Regions from separate parts of the Alteromonas sp. AWJ4_199 genome, predicted to be linked through region 2. Evidence: predicted binding sites of a transcription regulator. Region 2 holds the regulator's gene; the other holds the start of a gene.
What was found. The regulator FliA, encoded in region 2, starts transcription of late flagellar genes. The targets are predictions, from matches to a motif close to CTAAAGNTNNNNNNNNNNNNGCCGATA.
Positions count from the first base shown of each region.

Region 1 (10,644 bases), 140 kb from region 2:
CAAACTCTTGATATTGATTTTACAAAACCTTTCGATGTTGGTTTGTATGAGCCGCTATTTGTAGCGACTGGCTTCCAATACCGCAACGAAAGTTATGAGAGCTTTGCAGGTGATACTGCCTCTTATGAAATAGGTCCGCTGGCGACACAAGGCTTTGGCATTGGCTCAAATGGTTTCCCTGGCTTGGCGGCCAATAGCCAAGGTCGTGTGTCCCGCAACAACATCGCGCTTTACATCGACGCAGAAGCCTACATCACTGAAAACTTTATGCTAGCCGGTGCGCTACGTTACGAAGATTTCTCTGATTTCGGTAATACAACCAAAGGTAAGATTGCGTTCCGTTGGCAAGCGCTAGAGAACATTGCGTTCCGTGGTGCGTTCTCAACAGGCTTTAAAGCACCTACGCTGGGTCAAAGTAATGTACGTAACGTAACAACTGCGTTTGGTACGGGCGGTGAGCTAATTGACCGTGCAACACTACCTCCAACAGATCCTGTATCTCAACTTAAAGGCGGTGAGCAGTTAACGCCAGAAGAGTCAGAGAGCATCACATTTGGTGTGGTAGCAGACTTTGAAAATGGTCTATTCATTACTGCCGACTACTACAACATTGAACTGACAGACCGTATCAGTACAGCGTCTGGTATCGCGTTAACAGAAGAAGATATTGCGACGCTACTAGCGCAAGGCATTAATGATGCATCTAGTTTCTCTGAAATTAGTTTCTTCACGAATGACTTTGATACGACTACTGAAGGTCTTGATGTAGTTGCTAACTACTCGATGGAGATGATGGGTGGTGAAACTAAATTCTCACTAGCCTACAACTGGACATCTACAGAGGTAGATCGCGCTTCAGATAATATTTCTGAGTTCCGTATTCGCATGCTAGAAGATAACCTTCCAGCAGTGCGCTACAGTGCAACAGCAAATCACACTAACGGTGACTGGCGCTTCCTTGCACGCTTGAACTATTACGGTAGCATCTTTGAAGATCACTTAGATTCTGCATTACCTATTGAAAAAGTAGGTTCGGAATTTACTGTGGACTTAGAAGTGGCTTATAACTTCACTGAAGAGTTTACTGTAACAGTAGGCGCGAAAAATGCCTTTGATGAATACCCAGATGAGAATACGCAGTATGCCGGTATAGCAGGTTCGTTGTATCCAACTACCTCACCAATCGGTATTAACGGTGGCTTCTATTATCTAAGAGGTGTTTACACGTTCTAATCGCTAACTATTAGCGAAAATAACTTTCACAATTGTTTCGACGTGAAGGGGAGCGTTAGCTCCCCTTTTATTTTCAATATCGAACATCATTTGCGTGAAAAGTTATGAAGAAACAGGCATTATTGATGCCATTGTAAGCAATTCGAAACACACAACTTTTATTATTATGACAAGAAAGTCGACAGTAGCTGAAACCTTTTTAAAATACCGCTCGAAGTTAATGCGCGCGGTAGGTTCTATTGTTGGCGCCGACGACATTGAAGATATCGTGCAAGAAGCTTTTATAAAAAGCTACGAAGCAGAATTAAAACAAGAAATACAATATGAGCGGACATATATGCTCAAAACAGCGCGTAATTTAGCGTTGAACCATGTTGCAAAAGCAGAAAATAAAAACAAGCAGCAGCTAGATGACATGGATATTTTGCCTTACGAACTAGTGGGGCACAGTTTAGAAAAAAATGTAGAGAGTAAAGAGCGCTTTATTCATTTTTGCCGAGCGACAGACACCCTGTCTGCTGATGTAAAACGCGTATTTTTACTTAAAAAAGTATATGGCATGCGACAAAAAGAGATTGCAGAGCTTGTGGGGCTAAGCGAAAGCACCGTAGAAAAGCATGTCGCCAAAGGTTTAATGATGTGCTCTAGGTATTTAGCAGAGCTTTCAAATGACAGTGCATCTCCCCGTGCCACTGCTACCGCGACTCAGGACATAAGCAGTAGTTAACATGAATAATATTCGCCAGTTTTCAAGCAAAGAAGATATCCAAGAGCAAGCGTGCCTTTGGGTAAGCCGTCTCGATCGCGGTTTAAAAAGTGACGAAAAGGTAGAGTTAGACACCTGGTTGGCAGAAAGTAATGCCCATCGCCAAGCTCTACTAGATGCCGCAAGCTTGTGGGACGATATGTCGGTGCTTAATGAATTAAGCGGTTTGTTCCCTGAACCAACAGCGCGACATACTACCAAAGGGCGTACCCTACCGAAAAACGCTGTATGGGGTATTGCTGCCACTTTCTTAGTTATGGCAATCGCGGTTGGCGTCATTGTTCAGCGCACTTGGCTAAATAGCGCGCCTGAATTTGCTGCTGTTAGCCAAAAAGTACAAACAGGTGTTGGTGAACAGAAAAATGTAACCTTATCCGATGGTTCGCAGCTTCATCTAAACACCAACTCTTTAGTAACGGTAGATTTCACATCAAGTGCACGTAATATTGTACTTTTGAAAGGCGAAGCCCATTTTGAAGTGGCTCATGATAAAACCCGCCCTTTTTCTGTTACCGCTGGAAACAATACTGTAACAGCAGTAGGTACCGCGTTTAATATGCAGTATGTTGACGACAACGCATTCGAACTTGTTGTTACCGATGGCAAAGTGTTAGTAAAAGACCGCTTTAAAGCGTCATCTTCAAATGAATCATTGTTTGGTAAGCGCCCTGTTACAGAAGAAGGTCTGCTAATGTTTGCCGGGGAGAAAGCGACTGTTTTGGGTAAAGTAGAAGCCCGAGAAAGCATGTCGCAAGATGAAATTGATGATGATTTGGCATGGCAGCAGGGCATGATAGTTTTTAAAGGCGAGCCCCTTGAATCTGTGCTACTGGAAATTGGGCGATACACGCCAGTCCGTTTTCACATCTCTGACAATAGTTTGCGTAAGCGCAGAGTGGCGGGTTATTTCAAAGTGGGCGATATAGACGGCTTGCTGTCGGCACTTGAAAGCAGCTTTAATATTACCTATGAGAAAGTTACAGAAACCAGTATTGAGCTTAAGCTAGCGAAAAGTTAAATATTGTTTGATAGATAGGTGATATTAGTTATTCCCTATTGGCATCAATTTATTTAATGTGACAATATAACTAGAATAATAAGTACATCGATTATATATCTTGCATTACGGCAATTTGGCGATAAGTAGGCAAACCAAAAAAGCAATAAAGAAGCTGCGTGCCTTTGCGTGTTCGGCTAGTTGTATTTCGCGCAAAAGAACAGCGTGGCCTTCATACTTCTCGCTTGCAGCGCCCTTACATATTGCCTCGAGTGTATGTTTAATCTTATTCATAACACCGTCACTCTACGCGCAAGACGAGAGCGGTTCGACTCTCAAAAATCCTCAACCTTCTAAAACTCTTCCGGCATCAGCGCCCGATGCGTTTAGTTTCTCTATTCCAGCACAGAACGCTAACGAAGCCTTAACTGAATTAGCTAAACAAGCCAACACTACCCTTTTGTTTCCTTTTGATTTGGCGAAGAAAGTAACGACCAATGCGCTTAAGGGAACCTTTACCTTGAGTGAAGCATTAGCTCAGCTACTTGAGGGCACTGAATTAGCGGTGGTAGCCGATGAAAATGGGGCGTTGAGTATTCGTTCCCGCGCATCGCTAACAGCACAACGTAAACAGACTGATGATAATGAACAGGCAGATGACGAGGGGGCAGACGGGCTTGAAAAAATTGCTATCGTTGGCTCTCGTAACGCGCCTCGAAGCGCTGTCGACTCGGCAGTGCCTCTTGATGTTATTGGAGCAGATAAACTAAGTTCTCAGGGCAATAGCGACGTCCTTTCCATGCTAAGCGTTATGGTGCCTTCACTAAACGTGAACGACCAGCCCATCAATGATGCAAGTAGCTTGGTGAGGCCTGCTAATTTAAGAGGCATGTCGTCAGATCACACTTTGCTCTTGTTAAATGGCAAGCGACGCCATCGCTCAGCCGTTATCACATTTTTAGGCGGGGGGTTATCTGATGGTGCTCAAGGTCCCGATATATCCGTTATACCTGCTTATGCGTTAAAACAAGTGGAGGTACTGCGAGACGGGGCCTCTGCTCAATATGGATCAGATGCTATCGCTGGTGTGATCAATTTTGTGCTAAAAGATGACCGCGAGGGTGGGAGCGTTGCGCTTAAAGCCGGAGGGTACAGCGAGGGCGATGGCGAACTGTTTCAAATACAGCTTAATAAAGGCTTTACGTTAGGAGAATCGGGTTTTTTTAACACCACTGCGGAATACCGACAGCAAAACGGCACGTCGCGCTCGGTACAGCGAGATGATGCCCAAGGGCTATTGGAACAGGGAAATAGCTTTATCGCCTCGCCATCTCAAGTTTGGGGGGCCCTTGATGTTAACGAAGATATCAAACTTGCGCTCAATGCAGGTGCTGATATTTCAAAAACGTCCCATTTTTATAGTTTTGCGACCGCCGCGAGAAGAGAGATAAACGGAGGGTTTTATTTTCGAAATCCGCAAACTCGCGAAGGGGTATTTAGCCGAACGGATCCGAATACCGGCGAAAGCCGCCTTATTGTTGCTGATTTGGATGGGCTAAATAGCGGTATAGCGTGCCCTTCAATATCTTTATCAAATGACAACGTACTAGAAAACCCTGATTACCAACTTATCGCAGATAACACGACCTCACTTGGAGCAAATTGTTTTGCCTTTAATGAATGGTTCCCTGGTGGTTTTACTCCTCGGTTCGGTGGAACGATTACCGATGCTTCTATTGCAATGGGTATAAAGCATGAATTGCCTAAGGGGTGGGCGATGGATATCAGTGCCACCTTGGGCTATAGCGATATTGAGTACACTATATCGAATACGGTCAACCCTTCGCTAGGGCCGCAAAGCCCAACGACCTTTTCTCCAGGCGGGGTATCACAAGTAGAACGCACGCTAAACTTAGACTTTACTAAACTGATCCAGACTATTTTTGACGACCCCGTGAGCATTGCTGCTGGCGTTGAGTGGAGAAAAGAGACGTATTTTCAAAAAGCGGGAGATGAAGCCTCGTATATCGCTGGCCCTTTCGCTTTAGAACCACCGATAGGTTTAAGTGAAGGCTTCTCAATAGGCTCTAACGGTTTTCCTGGTTATCAACCTCAGTCTGCTGGTCACTGGAGTCGCAGCAATTGGGCTGTGTATGCCGACTTGGAATTTTACGCGACTGAAGATTGGCAGTTTGGTGTAGCAACGCGAGTAGAGCATTTCAGTGATTTCGGGTCAACATTTGATGGAAAGCTAAGTACTCGCTACACACTTAACGATATGTTTGCACTGCGAGGTTCTTTAAATACGGGCTTTAAAGCTCCGACTGTGGGCCAAAGTAATGTTATAAATGTAACTACTGCCTATGGCCTTAATGGCTTGGAAGACCAAGCAACATTGCCGCCAACCGACCTTATCTCGCAGCAGCTTGGGGCCACGCCGCTGACGCCTGAAGAATCAGTAAACTTTAGCTTGGGCTTGGTTATGCAAGCAAGTGACAACTTCTTTGCTACGCTCGACTATTTTAATATTCGCCTTACCGATCGTATCAGTACCACATCGGCCATTCCTTTAACCGAGGATGACGTTAATACGCTTGTTGCTCAAGGGCGTTTTGATGCGGCCCGATATAATTCCGCTAAGTATTTTACCAATGATTTTGATACCAAAACCCAGGGTATCGATTTAGTTGTAAACTACAATTTTGCGTTAAGCGACTGGTCAAACTCTGTGTTGGTCGCCTACAACTGGACAGACACGCAAGTTGAGCGTGTATCTCTGTACCCGGTGTTAAGCGATGGGGAAATAACGCTTCTGCCCAACTTAACTGAGGCTCGAATACGTATGTTAGAAGACAATCTCCCTGCTCATCGAGGGAGCATTACCTTAGAACAGTCAAAAGACGAATGGGCCTTCACTTGGCGTTTAAACTACTACGGTAAATTTTATGAAGATCATCTAGATGCTTCGGCAGGCTTGGATATTTACGGCAGTGCGCTAACCACTTTCGATGCTCAACTCGCTTGGAAGATTTTGCCTGATACTCAACTTACTTTTGGAGCGCAGAACTTATTTGACGCGTTACCAAATGAAAATCCGTTTCAAGGTGAGGTTGGGGCGCTTTATCCACCAACATCCCCTGGCGGTATTAATGGCGCATTTTACTATGCAGGTGTTGAATACAGCTTTAAATAGCTAATAGTATTGACGAAGCTAATTTAGGAAAAGTTGAGGGTGTCAAACCGAGCTTTTAAACATGGATAAAGCTTTAACTTCAATAGATAGGGTAAGCGTGTTCGGAAATAAGCCTGTGTTATTTAGCCTGATAGCCTTGGACTTTTATATTAGCCGACGTCTTTGAAGAGAGATTCGTCAATAATGGTTTGATCGATAATTTGTTGTGCCATATTGATGCACTTACCGCATTGTGAGCCAAGCTCTAAATGTTGACGTAACTCACGCATATTACCCACGCCGTTTTCTTCAACCGCCGCGCGAATGCTTTTATCTGTTACCCCATAGCACATGCAAACAAACATTAAACGTACTCCAAATGAATCTGTAAATGATAATAATTGTTATTCTTTGTTTTGGCAAGTAGGTAATGGCAGATTTAATAAACCGCAATTAGGTAACGACTGGGTAATGTCCGGGACAGTTTTGTTCTATGCTGTTCAGTTATTGGTACGAGCAGTAAAAAAACTCATTGTTTAATATTGTTATTTCCGTATTCGTACCTATTTTCTGGATAGGAAATTTCTCATCAAAGTGATTGCGCAATGTAATCACCTTTATTATTACAATCCAAATATAAATGGAGAGACTCATGAGTGTATTAGTTGGCCGTCCGGCACCTGATTTTACTGCAGCTGCGGTACTTGGTAGTGGTGAAATCGTAGATTCTTTCACGCTAAGTGAAGCTATTAAGGGCAAAAAAGCGGTTGTATTCTTCTACCCACTAGATTTTACCTTTGTATGCCCGTCAGAGCTTATCGCTTTCGACAAGCGTTATGACGAGTTTAAAAAGCGCGGTGTTGAAGTAATTGGTGTTTCAATCGACTCTCAGTTTTCACACAATGCGTGGAGAAATACCCCAGTAAATCAAGGTGGTATTGGTCCAGTTAAATATACTCTTGTTGCTGACGTAAAACACGACATCTGCCAAGCATACGATGTTGAGCACCCAGAAGATGGTGTTGCTTTCCGCGGTTCATTCCTAATTGATGCAGAAGGTATGGTACGTCACCAGGTAGTAAACGATCTTCCACTTGGTCGTAACGTTGACGAAATGCTTCGCATGGTTGATGCACTAGCGTTCCACGAAGAGCATGGCGAAGTTTGCCCAGCAGGTTGGACCGAAGGTAAATCAGGTATGGATGCATCACCTGAAGGTGTAGCTAAATATCTATCTGAAGAAGCAGATAAGCTATAAGCAAACCTGTTAAAAGATAATAGAAAAACAGCGCCTTTTGGCGCTGTTTTTGTTTACGGCGTTTATCGAAAAAACTATTCTTGATTTTCTACTGGCCAGCCACCTAAGGCCTTATAGCGATTTACCATATAGCAAAATAGCTCGGTGGTTTTCTGTGCATCGTAAAGGGCGCTATGCGCTTCATTTTGGTCAAACGATATCCCAGCCGCTCGACATGCTTTTACCAGCACAGTTTGACCAAGGGCAAGGCCCGCTAGGCTGGTGGTATCGAAGGAAACAAATGGGTGAAAGGGCGTGCGCTTTATATTGCAGCGCTCAATCGCAGCATTAACGAAGCTTTGATCAAAAGTTGCGTTATGAGCAACGATAACAGAACGCTGACAGTCTGCATTTTTCTGTGCTTTGCGAATACCTTTACATAAATCCTTCATGGCTTCGCTTTCCTCAATAGCACCTCGTAATGCGCAATTCGGATCAATGCCATTAAATTCTAATGCCGCAGGCTCAAGGTTAGCACCCTCGAAAGGATCTATATGATAGTGAAAGGTTTGGTCAGGATGCAGTACTCCTTCTTCATCCATTTTCACCGTAACCGCTGCTAACTCTAATAAGGCGTCAGTGCCTGCATTAAATCCGGCCGTTTCAACGTCGATGACAACGGGAAAATAACCTCGAAAGCGCTGGGAAAGAAGGGGCGGGTTGGCAGACATAAACACTCTTGTAAGACTAGGTTGCAGAAACTGGTTGGTCGCTTTTTATGCAAACCTACCTGCGAAACTTATTAGCACAGAGAATTATCGCAAGGATATCTTCGAGTTGCCAGTTTCAATTTGAAAACCGAGAAGATGAGAAGCGCTAATAGTACGAAACGCTAATGGTATTAAACGCTAAACTTTTCTACACTTTGGACGATAATCTTATTAACCATGAATTTTTCAAAACGTTCTATTTGCGGCTTAAAGCGAATGGGTACAATTTATGGCTCTTAAAGATTGGTGGGCGTATGAAAGGCCTACATTCATGTTAGTCTGACTTTCGTTATGGTGTCGAAATGGTGTCGAAATTAAAATATATCGCTTTATTGGGGATGGTGGGGTCGCTGTCGTCCCATGCTGCCATGCGGCAATATTCTGCAACCATTGAAAGTTCCAACTGGCGTATTGATACGGACACGCGCCTGCAGTGTACACTTAACCATGAATTGCCTGGTTACGGCGAAGCCATGTTCACTAGTTCTGCGTCGAAGCAGCTCAACATGGAATTTGAATTAGATATGTACATGCTGCCAAACAAGTTTGATGTGGCTGCGGTCTACTCTGTTCCGCCAAAGTGGATGCCGGGTGTGGCGCCAAAGACCATCGCGGATATGTCTATTCGAAAGCAATACAATGGCGACCTGCCGCAGGATGCTGCATGGACTATGCTGTCTGAGTTGGAGAAAGGCTTTTGGCCCACGATTTATTACCAAGATTGGTATAACAAATATGACCAAGTGAGTGTGGCATTAAACGCAAGCAACTTCTCAGGCGTGTATCGCGACTTTGTTAAGTGCGTGTCGAACTTGCTTCCCTTTAGTTTTGATGACATTTCTTACACCGTATTGTCTTATCAGAATAACAGCACCGAACTTACTAAGTATTCGCAAAAGCGTTTAACTATGATTGGCGAATATTTAAAAGAAGACAGTGAATTGGAGCTTGTGCTTCTCGATGGTTATACGGACAGTTACGGTGGACGTTACAACAACGAACAATTGTCTATTCGAAGGGCCAATGAAGTAAAAAGCTATCTCACTACGCTAGGTGTACCTGAAGATAGGATCCAGCTGACAGGCCACGGTGAAAAACGTCATATCGCGCCAAACGATACGCGGGAAAGCCGTGCACAAAACAGACGCGTAGTGGTACGACTATCCAAGTCTTAGGCGCTTGCTAAAGCGCCTTAAACCCGTTTAACTTGCGTTAATTTGTTTTGTCTCGCCAGGTTAATACAGGCACTAAATGGTCGGTGAAAACGCCATCAGCTCGCACTACCTTGTGCAATACATCTAAAATTTGTTCTCCAGACATGCCCGCTGGAAGCGCATCCTGACGATAAGTGTAGGGGTGAATTGTAAGTTCATTATTGTGAGCGTACTGAACCCAGCTTGCTGCTTCTACTTTCCCTTTAGCCATCGCCTCATTATCCATTAAATGGCCTAACCAAGGGCCTATGCCGTTTGCATACTTCGCGACTTGCTTCATGCCATCTTGTGTACGCAGCCAATCGTAGTCGGTGTCGCTCTCGCCCCAATCGTTCTCGCCAATCAGCATAACTACTTTGCCCTTATAGCCAAGGGTTTCACGAATACGCTTGACCTCGTTAAAGTCAAAGCATTGCAGGTAACTATTGCCGTTTTCTCCCGCAAACCCGTAGTTTTTTAATGTGTCGATAACCATCTTACTGGCATCAATACCTTCAGCAATGTGAAAAGCAGGGGACTTTACTTCTGGATATACGCCTACAGACGTGCCGAATTGGCGATTAAGCTCGCTGATTAGCTCAAAGTGTTCACTTAACGTGGCCACTTTAAAATTAGCCTGGGAGCCGCGGTACCTACTTTTAAAAACTTGTTTGCCATCACTGTTGGCACGTTCATGTACCCGCAATGCTCGAAGCTCTTCGAGGGTGAAGTCACGGGCGTAATAGCGTCCGTCCTTTCGGTGACGCGCTGGAAAAATTTCTTCTACATTAGTGACTGTCTCTAAGTGAATGTCGTGCAGTACAACGGGGATGTCATCTTTGGTTATAACAACATCCTGCTCTATAAAGTCAGGACGCAGCGAGAACGCTAGCGTGGCTGCTTCAAGGGTGTGTTCCGGCAAATAGCCAGAAGCGCCGCGATGGGCGATAACGGTAAAATGCGGTCTTTCGCTAGTGGTATGTTCTGCTTCAGCTTGCGAGGTTTTACTATTCGTAGCATCAGCTGCAAACGTACTCTCAGAGGCAAGGGCACCTGTAAATAGCACCACCAAAGCAGGTAGTAACGATGCCAACCTGGTCGTATATCTATTGCGAAACCTAGCATTGCCCTTTAATAGCAACTTAAGCTTGTTCGACGAACCCGCTACAGCCTTGCTTACACGGTTTAAAGAAAATAATAAGCGGTTACCTAGCATGTGACTGCCACTCCATGTGTTTACTTTTATCGCCTTCTTACTTATGCCGTACATTTCACA
Region 1 covers NZ_JBSWUR010000003.1:52,719-63,362, reverse strand. Annotated here, with positions in the region: gene ACXAER_RS17350 (TonB-dependent receptor plug domain-containing protein) at 1-1,233, shown strand, start outside; gene ACXAER_RS17345 (RNA polymerase sigma factor) at 1,400-1,960, shown strand; gene ACXAER_RS17340 (FecR family protein) at 1,962-3,017, shown strand; gene ACXAER_RS17335 (TonB-dependent receptor domain-containing protein) at 3,118-6,189, shown strand; gene ACXAER_RS17330 (bacterioferritin-associated ferredoxin) at 6,339-6,533, opposite strand; gene ACXAER_RS17325 (peroxiredoxin) at 6,821-7,426, shown strand; gene rnt (ribonuclease T) at 7,501-8,136, opposite strand; gene ACXAER_RS17315 (flagellar protein MotY) at 8,478-9,350, shown strand; gene glpQ (glycerophosphodiester phosphodiesterase) at 9,388-10,584, opposite strand.
Region 1: a site for FliA is predicted at 8,314-8,340, ahead of ACXAER_RS17315 (flagellar protein MotY). Genes of this name have one in related genera too.

Region 2 (10,644 bases):
GTTAGCGAGGAAAACATCAAAATTGGCGTTGGACGTTTATCCATAATAACCTTAACGGCTGAAATACCATCCATAACTGGCATTTCAACGTCCATGGTTATTACATCTGGTTTAAGTGCTTCCGCTTTGTTTAATGCATCTTGCCCATTTCTCGCTTCTCCAACAACTTCAAGCTCTCTATCGCCATCGAGAATTTCTCGCACTCGACGGCGATAAAAGGTCGAGTCGTCCACGACTAGGACTTTAAAGACCATGGATTATCATTCCCGTTAATTCATCGCCTTACTTGATGGGTTTACGCGCGTACCGTTTTAGCAGGCTCGGAACATCTAAAATTAGTGCGATACCACCGTCTGAAGTAATTGTTGCACCAGCCATACCCGCCGTACCTTGTAGCAATGCGTCAAGGGGCTTAATAACTACTTCTTCTTGGCCTATGAGCGCGTCAACGACAAATCCAACTTGCTGCGTACCAATTTGCACCACAACTACGTGCCCCTTTTCTTTATCGATGTTTTTGGGGCCTCGGATCAACCATTCGCCAAGGAAGAACAATGGAATTGCTTTCGAACGAACTATCATTGTGAGCTGGCCATCCACCGTGTTGGTCTTCTTGATGTCCATATTTATTATTTCGTTCACCGCACCTAATGGTAACGCAAAGGTCTGTTTCCCTACAACAATCATTAATGTAGGTAAAATTGCTAGCGTTAGCGGTACTTTAATATCTAATCGCGTGCCTTTGCCAAGTTGCGAATCGATATTGACGGTACCGTTTAGTTGATTAATTTTGGTTTTAACTACATCCATGCCGACGCCGCGACCTGAAATGTCACTAATTTCAGTCTTCGTTGAGAAGCCTGGCGCAAAAATAAGGTTAAACGCTTCAACATCTGACATTCGTGCGGCTGCATCCGCGTCTAGTACGCCACGACTAATAGCTATCTCTTTTAGCTTTTCCGCGTCCATACCCTTACCGTCGTCCTCGATAGTAAGAAGAATATGATCGCCTTCTTGAGATGCTGATAGCTGAACCGTACCCATGCGAGGCTTACCAGCGGCCGCGCGGTCATCTGGCATTTCTATTCCGTGGTCAACAGAGTTTCTAACCAAATGCACAAGCGGATCGGCCAATGCTTCAACCAAGTTCTTATCTAAATCCGTTTCTTCACCCACAAGCTCTAAGGTAATCTCTTTCTTTAAGCTTCTTGCTAGGTCACGTACAACGCGAGGAAAACGCCCGAAAACTTTCTTAATGGGCTGCATGCGGGTTTTCATTACCGCACCTTGCAAGTCACCCGTCACTACATCTAGATTAGCAATGGCTTTCGACATGCTTTCGTCGTTGCTGTTGATACCCAAGCTTATCAGTCTGTTTCTAACCAGAACTAGCTCGCCGACCATGTTCATAATCTGATCTAAGCGTTTGGTATCTACACGTACCGTCGTCTCGGCAGGCGGTGGAGCAGGAGCGCCTTTCTTATCATCTTTCTTGGCAGCCGTTTTTGGCGCAGCTGCTTTGCTCGTTTTTGCTGCACTCGGTGCTGGGTTCGCCTTAGGCGCTGCCGCTGCACTAGGCGCTGATTGTTTTGCTTTTTGAACAGCTTCGGTGGCCGCTTTATCTACAGGAGGTTCAGGTGCCGTTGCACCAGGTCCTTGTTTAGTAGGCCCTTGACCGGAGCCATGAAGCTGATCGAGTAGCGCTTCAAATTCATCGTCTGTGATTTCTTCATCACCTGCACTGCTTGGCGGAGTTGACGCTTGTGCAGCCTCGGGTGCGCTTTTTTCGTCCCCACCAAACTGACCTTTTCCGTGCAGGTCATCTAACAGTGCCTCGAACTCTTCATCAGTAATGTCATCACTGTCAGTGCTCGCCGCTGGTGCTGACGTTTGCTCAGGCTCCGGTTTGGCGGGTTCTGTATTGGTTGATGAAGCTTGTCCTGGAGCACCACCTCCATGAAGCTCATCGAGAAGAGCCTCAAATTCGTCTTCGGTAATTTCTTCTATACCGCCGCTACTTTCACTGCTATCTGACGCAGCAGGCACAGGTTCATCTATAGTTAGCTCGGGCTCTTCTGCAACAACCTCGGGCTCAGCCGCGACAACTTCTTGCTCGGGTGCACTTGCATTGTCGAAAATGTTTTCATCTGGAGATTCTGGGCGACTGAGTTTGTGTAACAGGTCGACAAGATGTGCATCCGCCGGCTCTAGTGGCTCTTGAGCTTTCACTCGCTCAAACATTTCAACCACCACATCAGTGGCTTGCAAAATGATATCCATTAACTCAGGCGTTAGCGTTCTTTGGCCATTGCGCATGACGTCAAAAACGTTTTCAGCACCGTGACAAATTTCAACTAACTCAGTAAGAGAAAGGAAACCAGCACCACCTTTTACCGTGTGATAACCGCGAAAAATTGCGTTTAGCAAATCCGCATCTTCAGGATTGTTCTCAAGATCAACGAGCTGTTCTTGTAATTGTTCAAGTATCTCTCCAGCCTCAACTAGAAAGTCCTGTAATATTTCCTCGTCAACATCAAACGACATGCACCCGCTCCCCTAAAAACCTAAGCTAGACAAAAGATCATCAACATCATCTTGGCCTGAAACGACGTCATCTCGTTTTTCGGCATCAATAATTGGGCCTTCTGCCTCTACACCATCAACCTTATCGGCCTTAACGCTAGATGATTTAGTTTGTTCTGCACCGTCACGCTCACCAAACATGGTCAACATGTTTACAAGGCTTTCTTCTACCTCTTTAACCAGGTCAATTACGCGACGAATAACTTGCCCAGTTAAATCTTGATAACCTTGTGCCATCAAAACTTCAGTAAGTAACTGTGTAAGTTTAGCTGACTGATTCGAACCGTCTTCCAACAATTCGTCTAAGTCTGCACATAAAACCTTAAACTCACCCAACTCGATTTGGCGGTTCATCAGCTTTTTCCACTCTGGCATTACCTTCTCGATTCGCTCCGAAAGCAATTCAGCTATCGGCATGCTCGCCTCAACGGCGTCCATAGTAGTATTAGCAGCTTTTTCAGTTTCTTCAATTACGTAGGTAAGGCGGGACTGTGCATCGGGAATATCGTCTGTAGCTAAATTTTTGATGCGATCGTCTATTTGGAAGTTGTTCAATGCGTCGTGAAGTTGACGCGTTAACTTTCCTACCTCAGCAAACAACTCAACATTTTCTTTCATTGAGACTGCTTCAAGTAGTGCATTAGCAGAGGTCTTGTCACCCTCTTCAAGATAAGTGACAAGTTGCTTTGCTTCTTCCAACGATATTGGAACGTTTACATTCATTGACATCCAGTAAACCTCATTTATCTGTTGAGCGTCTGGATCAACCTAAACGTTCGAATATTTTATCTAATTTTTCTTTTAACGTTGCTGCTGTGAAAGGTTTAACGACGTAGCCATTAACACCCGCTTGCGCGGCGGCAACAATTTGCTCTTTCTTCGCTTCAGCGGTAACCATAAGCACAGGCAAGTGCTTAAGCTTATCATCTGCTCTTATCGCGCGTAGTAAATCGATGCCCTGCATGCCAGGCATGTTCCAGTCAGTAACTACGAAATCGAAATCGCCTTGTTGTAACATTGGCAATGCAGTGCTTCCGTCATCCGCTTCCTGAATGTTGGCAAAACCCAAATCTTTGAGTAGGTTTTTGATGATGCGTCTCATGGTTGAAAAGTCATCGACCACGAGAATTTTCATGCTTTTATCCAAAATAGCCTCCACTGAGGGGTTAATTGTTATTAATCTCTATTCTTCGTCAGCTTGCCACGACTTCATTCGTGATTTGAGTTTTAACATGGCTTGACTGTGAATTTGACTGACTCTCGACTCACTTACGTCAAGAACCTCGCCTATTTCTCTTAAGTTTAGTTCTTCATCATAATAAAGTGAAAGAACAATCGCTTCTCGCTCGGGTAATGTCGTGATTGCATGGGCCAACGCTTTTTGAAAAGCCCCTTGCATCAAATCTTCCAGCGGTGCATCACTACCTCTAGTTTGCTCTGTAGTGATCACATCCTCCGACACCCCCAAATCTTCAATGCCCACCAACTTTCCAGCATTGACTTCATTAAGCATCTGATGATAATCCTGCAAGCTTACATTTAGCTTGTCAGCAATATCAGAATCTCTTGCGTCACGCCCAGTTTCACTTTCTACCTGAGATATCGCCTCAGTAATCGCGCGACCATTGCGGTGAACAGAACGTGGCGTCCAATCACCTTTGCGTATTTCGTCAAGCATGGCACCGCGGATGCGAATACCTGCAAATGTTTCAAAGCTTGCGCCTTTAGAACCGTCAAAATTCCGTGCGGCCTCTAGCAAGCCAATCATGCCTGATTGGATAAGGTCATCAACAAGTACACTCGCAGGCAGTCGCGCCATCAAATGGTGCGCAATTCGCTTAACCAGAGGCGCATGTCTTTCGACTAACTGCGATTTATCTGTTTGCTGTTGATAAGCGGCGGCCTTGCTGTTCAACGTTGACTTCCTACGGCTTTTTCTGCAACTAATTGTTCAATGAAAAATTCTAAGTGACCTCCAGGCTGCGCTGGAATAGGCCAAGTAAGCGCCCTGTTTGCTAGCTTGGTTATCGCTACGGCTGCAGGAGAGCCAGGAAAAGCATCAACAATAGCTGTTTGCTTACGCACAGCCTTGCGAATATTTTCGTCAAATGGCACCGTCGCCACTAATTCTAGTGCAACATCAAGAAAACGCCCTGTCACTTTGCTTAATTTGCTAAATAATTCCTGACCTTCTCGCACATCGCGAACCATATTGGCCACAACTTTAAAGCGAAAAACACCGTGCTCACGGTTAAGGATTTTTATCAGCGCATACGCATCAGTTAGTGATGTTGGCTCATCGCAAACCACCACCATGATATCTTGGGAGGCTTTAGAAAAGCTTAATACCATATCTGAAATGCCAGCAGCGGTGTCGACTATTAATACGTCTATTTGAGAACGCAGCTCGCTAAACGCTCTTATCAAGCCAGCGTGCTGTGTGGGTGAGAGTTCCGCCATTGACTGGGTTCCAGATGTGGCGGGAGCAATCTTAATACCGTGGGGGCCGGTTACTAAAACCTCGTCTAACGTGCACTCGCCAGAGAGTACGTGAGATAGGTTTTTCTCAACTCGCAGGCCTAACATCACATCTACGTTTGCAAGACCAAGGTCCGCGTCAAGAACCATTACACGCTTGCCCTGCTTCGCCATGGCGATAGCAGTGTTAAGCGTAATATTTGTTTTACCGACGCCACCTTTACCACCGGTGACGGCGATTACTTTGATTAACCGTGATTGCTTCATTTTTCTTAAGCTACTCGCTTGATCGTCAATCATACTGCTTATGCTGTTTTAATTGCGTTGTTACCACTAGTATGATTCAAACCGTACTTTTTATAAAGCTTTGCAGCAGCGGAAACTAAAGATTTCGCTTCTGCAATCTTAATGTCTTCAGGCACTTTTTGACCATCGGTGACATAACTAACCGGTAGTTGGTATTCAACCGCTGCACTAAGTACCTCTCCTAAAGAGTAGCACTCATCTAACTTTGTGAAAATACAGCCACTTAGTTCAATATCGTCATACGCTTGAATGATTCTCTGCAAAGCCGGATATTGCGTATTGGCTTGCGCTACCAAATATTTTTTAACTTTTGGCATTTGGCCATTATCGAACTGCTTAATTTGCTTAATTAATCGACTATCACGCTGACTAAAACCTGCTGTATCAATCAATACTAGTCGCTTATGACGAAGTTGGAACAATAAATCTGCAAGTTCTTCACTAGTTTGCGCTTTTCGCACAGTACAGCCAATAATTTTTCCGTATGTCGCTAGTTGCTCATAGGCTGCAATTCTATACGTATCAATAGTAATCATAGCCACCGATTCTGCACCATATTTCTGTGCGTAGCGGGCGGCTAACTTTGCAACCGTGGTTGTTTTACCTGTACCAGTAGGCCCGACTAATGCAACCGCACCCTGTGAGCTAAGTATATCGTTTCCGGTAACATTTATGCGATTAGCCAATAGGTTAAGAAGATATACCCACGCGTCACGTTCGTTGTAATGAGCCGGTGTATAGCTAATCAGCTGAGTTGCAAGTGCACTACTCAAACCCATATCGGTTAATCGCGTGACCAAGTATTGATGAACAGGTTTTTGACGCTTGTTCTTCGCTTCCATTAGGTCAGCAACTTGATACTGCAATACGTCGCGAAGTGAAGCTAACTCTTCTTTGATTTGAGCTAGTTCAGCAGACTGGGATACAGAAGTTTCACCCATACTTGACGCTTGATGCTCAGGAAAAGTCTGTTGCTCGATAGCATCTTGTACTGGTGACTGTGTTTCAAGGTCGTCGATAAACGCTTCTGAAAAATCTAAGTGAGATGCAATTTCGTTGGCGTGCTTAGCGTTCGTTGACATTGGCTGTGCTGGTTGTGCAGAACTGCCTGCAACTGTGTTTCCACCATGCTGCTTTTCCAACAAGGCTTTTAAGCTATCAGGACCATCGTCGCCAATAATTTCACTTAAGCTAGGCACAGCCTTTTGGCCAGGCGTTTTAGCAGCGGTCTGTGGTGCCGCCTTAGGCGTGAAAAGCTTAGCTTCAGGCTCTTTGTCGTAGGCTGCAACAAGCTCAATACCGTCGGCAACTTTGCGATTTGACATGATCACGGCGTCACTGCCCAACTCAGCTTTAACCTGGCTTAACGCCTCACGCATATCTTTGCCGAAGAAACGTCTAATTTTCATTGCAACCTCTCCAATCACCCAGTGTCAGATTATTGACCGACCGAACTGACTATTTTTATTTGTTTGTCATCAGGCACTTCCTGGTAAGAAAGAACATGAAGCCCAACAACCGAATACTTTAAGAAGCGAGACAGTACGGGTCGTAGCATTCCAGAGGTAAGGAGTACCGCAGGCTCTCCCTCTAACTCTTGCTGCTGACTGGCTTGCTGCAATGATTTCTGCAGCTTGTCTGCCAGACCTGGCTCTATGCCAGCACCGTCTTCGCCACCTGCTTGAAGTGACTGGTGCAACATCTGTTCCAACTCTGGCGCCAAGGTTATGACAGGTATCTCTTTTGCCCCCTGAGTAATTTCCTGAACGATTAAACGCTTAAGGGCAATACGCACTGCAGACACCAGTACATCTGGGTCTTGGCTACGTGTACCGTACTCACTAAGCGTTTGTACAATGGTACGCATATCGCGAATAGGCACGCCCTCAAACAATAAGGTTTGCAGTACTTTCACTACCGTACTTAACGGGAGAATATCTGGTACTAGTCCTTCCACCAATTTAGGGTGCTGTTTGGCCAGCATATCTAGAAGCTGTTGCGCTTCTTCATGCCCAAGTAACTGATAGGCGTTATTTGAAAGTAACTGACTTAGATGAGTCGCCACAACCGTAGCGGCATCAACAACCGTGTATCCAAGCGTTTGCGCGTGCTCGCGCTTATTAGGCTTAATCCACACCGCATCTAGCCCGAAAGCAGGGTCTTTAGTAGCGCGTCCTTCTAATTTTCCGAACACTTGCCCTGGGTTAATGGCAAGCTCTTCGTCATGACTTATAACGGAATCGCCAATAGTGACGCCGAGCATAGCGATGGTATAAGTGTTAGGCTCTAAGTCTAAGTTGTCGCGTATATGAACAGGTGGAATAAGGAAGCCCAACTCTTGCGATAGTTTCTTACGTACGCCTTTAATTCGTGTCAACAACTCACCACCTTGAGATTTATCAACAAGCGGAATTAAGCGATAGCCCACTTCTAAACCAATGGTATCCACCTGCTGAACGTCGTCCCATCCCAGCTCTTTAACTTCAGGTGCAACAGTTTCATCTTTTGATATATTCTCTGGCAATTGAGGTTCTTCAGCTTTCTTCTTAGCTTGAACTGTCTGCCAATATGCGAAGCCCGCAATCAAAAATGAAAAACCCAAGAATGCGATATGAGGCATACCCGGAATGATACCCATGACGAAAAGCACGCCTGATGCTATATAGAGCGCTTGATTATTTCCTAGCTGACCACGGATCTCTTTACCCATTTCTTGGGTTTCGTTTTCTCGAGTAACGATAATCGCTGTTGCTACCGAAAGTAGCAATGAAGGTATCTGCGCCACCAAACCATCACCAATGGTCAAAATGGTGTAGATCTCTATGGCATTTCCAAATGAAAGACCGTGCTGAATCATGCCTATGAATAAGCCGCCAACAATATTGATAAGCATGATAAAAAGGCCGGCAACCGCATCGCCTTTTACAAACTTTGATGCACCGTCCATCGACCCGTAAAAGTCAGCCTCTGCGGTTATTTCTTCGCGACGCTGACGCGCCTGGTCTTGGTCGATATAGCCTGCATTAAGGTCGGCATCGATTGCCATCTGCTTACCTGGCATAGCATCCAAGGTAAAGCGAGCACTCACTTCTGAAATACGTCCCGCACCAGCAGTTACTACCTTGAAGTTGATAATAAGAAGGATAGCGAAGACAACAATACCTACAGCATAGTTACCACCGATAACCACAGCACCGAAGGCTTCAATCACTTTACCTGCCGCATCTCCCCCTTCGTGGCCGTACAGTAATACAACCCGCGTAGACGCAACGTTAAGCGCCAAACGCAGAACTGTCGCTATTAGGAGTACAAGTGGGAAAATACCAAAATCCACAGGGCGTTGGGTGAGTACCGCTACCAAAATAATGACGAGAGAGAGCGCAATATTAAAGCTAAACAATACGTCGAGTAAAAACGGCGGCATGGGTAGTATTACCATTCCCATGATTGCCAAAAGGACAATAGGCGCGCCTAAACCACTGGTAAAATTTTGCAGCTGATTTTTATCGAATCGCTGAAGATAACCGGATAACTGCATGGCTGGGTGTCTCTCTATCAGAAAATTGACGCTTTATGTAAATCTTCAATAGAGTTTTCAACTAACGTGCCAGCTTTATACAAAGCGGCATATACATACACCAATAGAGCCCAAAAGTATGCGACAAGTATAAAAAGGCAAAAAAAACCGCAGTAAAATAGTCACTTAGCGACGGTATTCTGGAGGGATAGGCAAATCTCGTTTAAGTGGTTTAGGACGCTTACCCTTTCCTGCCCTATGTGCTTTAAGCTGATAGACGTGTGCTAGCACCTGCGCTACCGCCATAAATAAGGCGTTCGGAATTTCATCGTCGACTTCTGTCGAATAAAAGATGGCACGAGCGAGCATAGGAGAAGGTATTAAAGGTACGTCATTGGCGGTAGCAATTTTTCTGATATGCATAGCCAATTCATCAGCCCCTTTTGCTACCACAACTGGGGCTCTGATTCCCTGTTCGTCGTACTTAATGGCTACAGAAAAGTGGGTGGGGTTAGTCACAACAACGTCTGCCTGTGGGACTTCCTGCATCATGCGTTTAGTTGCCGCCTGATATTGCAAGCGACGAATACGCCCTTTTACCATAGGGTCGCCTTCTGCATTTTTTCGCTCGTCTTTAACCTCTTGCTTGGTCATTTTCATTTCTTTATTGTGCTTATACATTTGATAAGGCACATCGATGAGTGCAATGGGGATCATGCCGCACACCAGGATAAGAAACGCCCACTTGAGCATGTCGAGTGCGTGAAAGATGTTTCCCGGATAAAGCTCCATATCAAGGTGGAGCGCTTCATCTTCAAAGAACAGTAACGCCCCAATAGCCATGCCAATTATGACCACCACTTTTGCTATGGATTTTAGCAACTCAACCAAGCCGTTCGTGCCGAACATTCGCTTGAACCCTTGAATTGGGCTCATCTTAGAGCCTTTGGGCTTCGCGCCTTCCCAAGTAAAGTTGAAACCACCAAGGGCGATAGAGCCATAAATGCCCGCTATCATAGCAACCACCATATAAAGCAATACCGCTGGACCTACCGCAGAAAAAGCTTCACCCCACGCGCCAAACATGTGGGTGATATCATAGGTTTCGTCACGAGAAAGGATGAACATTCGCTGAGTAAGTTTAAAAACAGATTCAGCAATCCAGCCGCCTACAAATAAAAACATAAAGGCACTGACGATAAGCACCAACGTAGTGGATAGTTCACGGGAACGGGCTAGCTGCCCTTTTTTTCGGGCATCTTCGAGTTTTTTCCCCGTGGGGTCTTCTGTTTTTTCGCTTGAATCTGCCATGCTCGATTATGCTCTCTCGCCTAGTTTATCCAACCAATCTGTTCACAGTCTCGCCATACTCTGCAAACGACTAGCATTGCTTGTCTAACGACAAATATTCAATAGTTCACACATAAACTGCTCAGCTCTGAACCATTGGGTTTCGAAGTGTGCAGTAAAGTTATCAAGTGTTATCCAAATAATCAGTAAGCCCATTACCTGAGCGATCGAAAAACCAATACTAAAAATGTTTAGCTGTGGTGCAGCTTTGGTCATTACGCCAAACGCCAAATTCACGATTAAAAGCGACACGATTGGCGCAAGAGACAGGGTCACTGCCGATATAAACATCCAACCGCCCCAATGGGCAATATCGCGGAACTGTTCAGCGGTCCACCATGCTTCGCCTATGGGAAACGCCTCGAAGCTCATTACTATCATTTGGATCATGGACAAGTGCCCATCCAAGG
Region 2 covers NZ_JBSWUR010000003.1:190,975-201,618, forward strand. Annotated here, with positions in the region: gene ACXAER_RS17930 (protein-glutamate methylesterase/protein-glutamine glutaminase) at 1-254, opposite strand, end outside; gene ACXAER_RS17935 (chemotaxis protein CheA) at 283-2,544, opposite strand; gene ACXAER_RS17940 (protein phosphatase CheZ) at 2,557-3,312, opposite strand; gene cheY (chemotaxis response regulator CheY) at 3,347-3,730, opposite strand; gene ACXAER_RS17950 (RNA polymerase sigma factor FliA) at 3,767-4,498, opposite strand; gene ACXAER_RS17955 (MinD/ParA family protein) at 4,495-5,361, opposite strand; gene flhF (flagellar biosynthesis protein FlhF) at 5,367-6,776, opposite strand; gene flhA (flagellar biosynthesis protein FlhA) at 6,806-8,905, opposite strand; gene flhB (flagellar biosynthesis protein FlhB) at 9,071-10,195, opposite strand; gene fliR (flagellar biosynthetic protein FliR) at 10,280-10,644, opposite strand, start outside.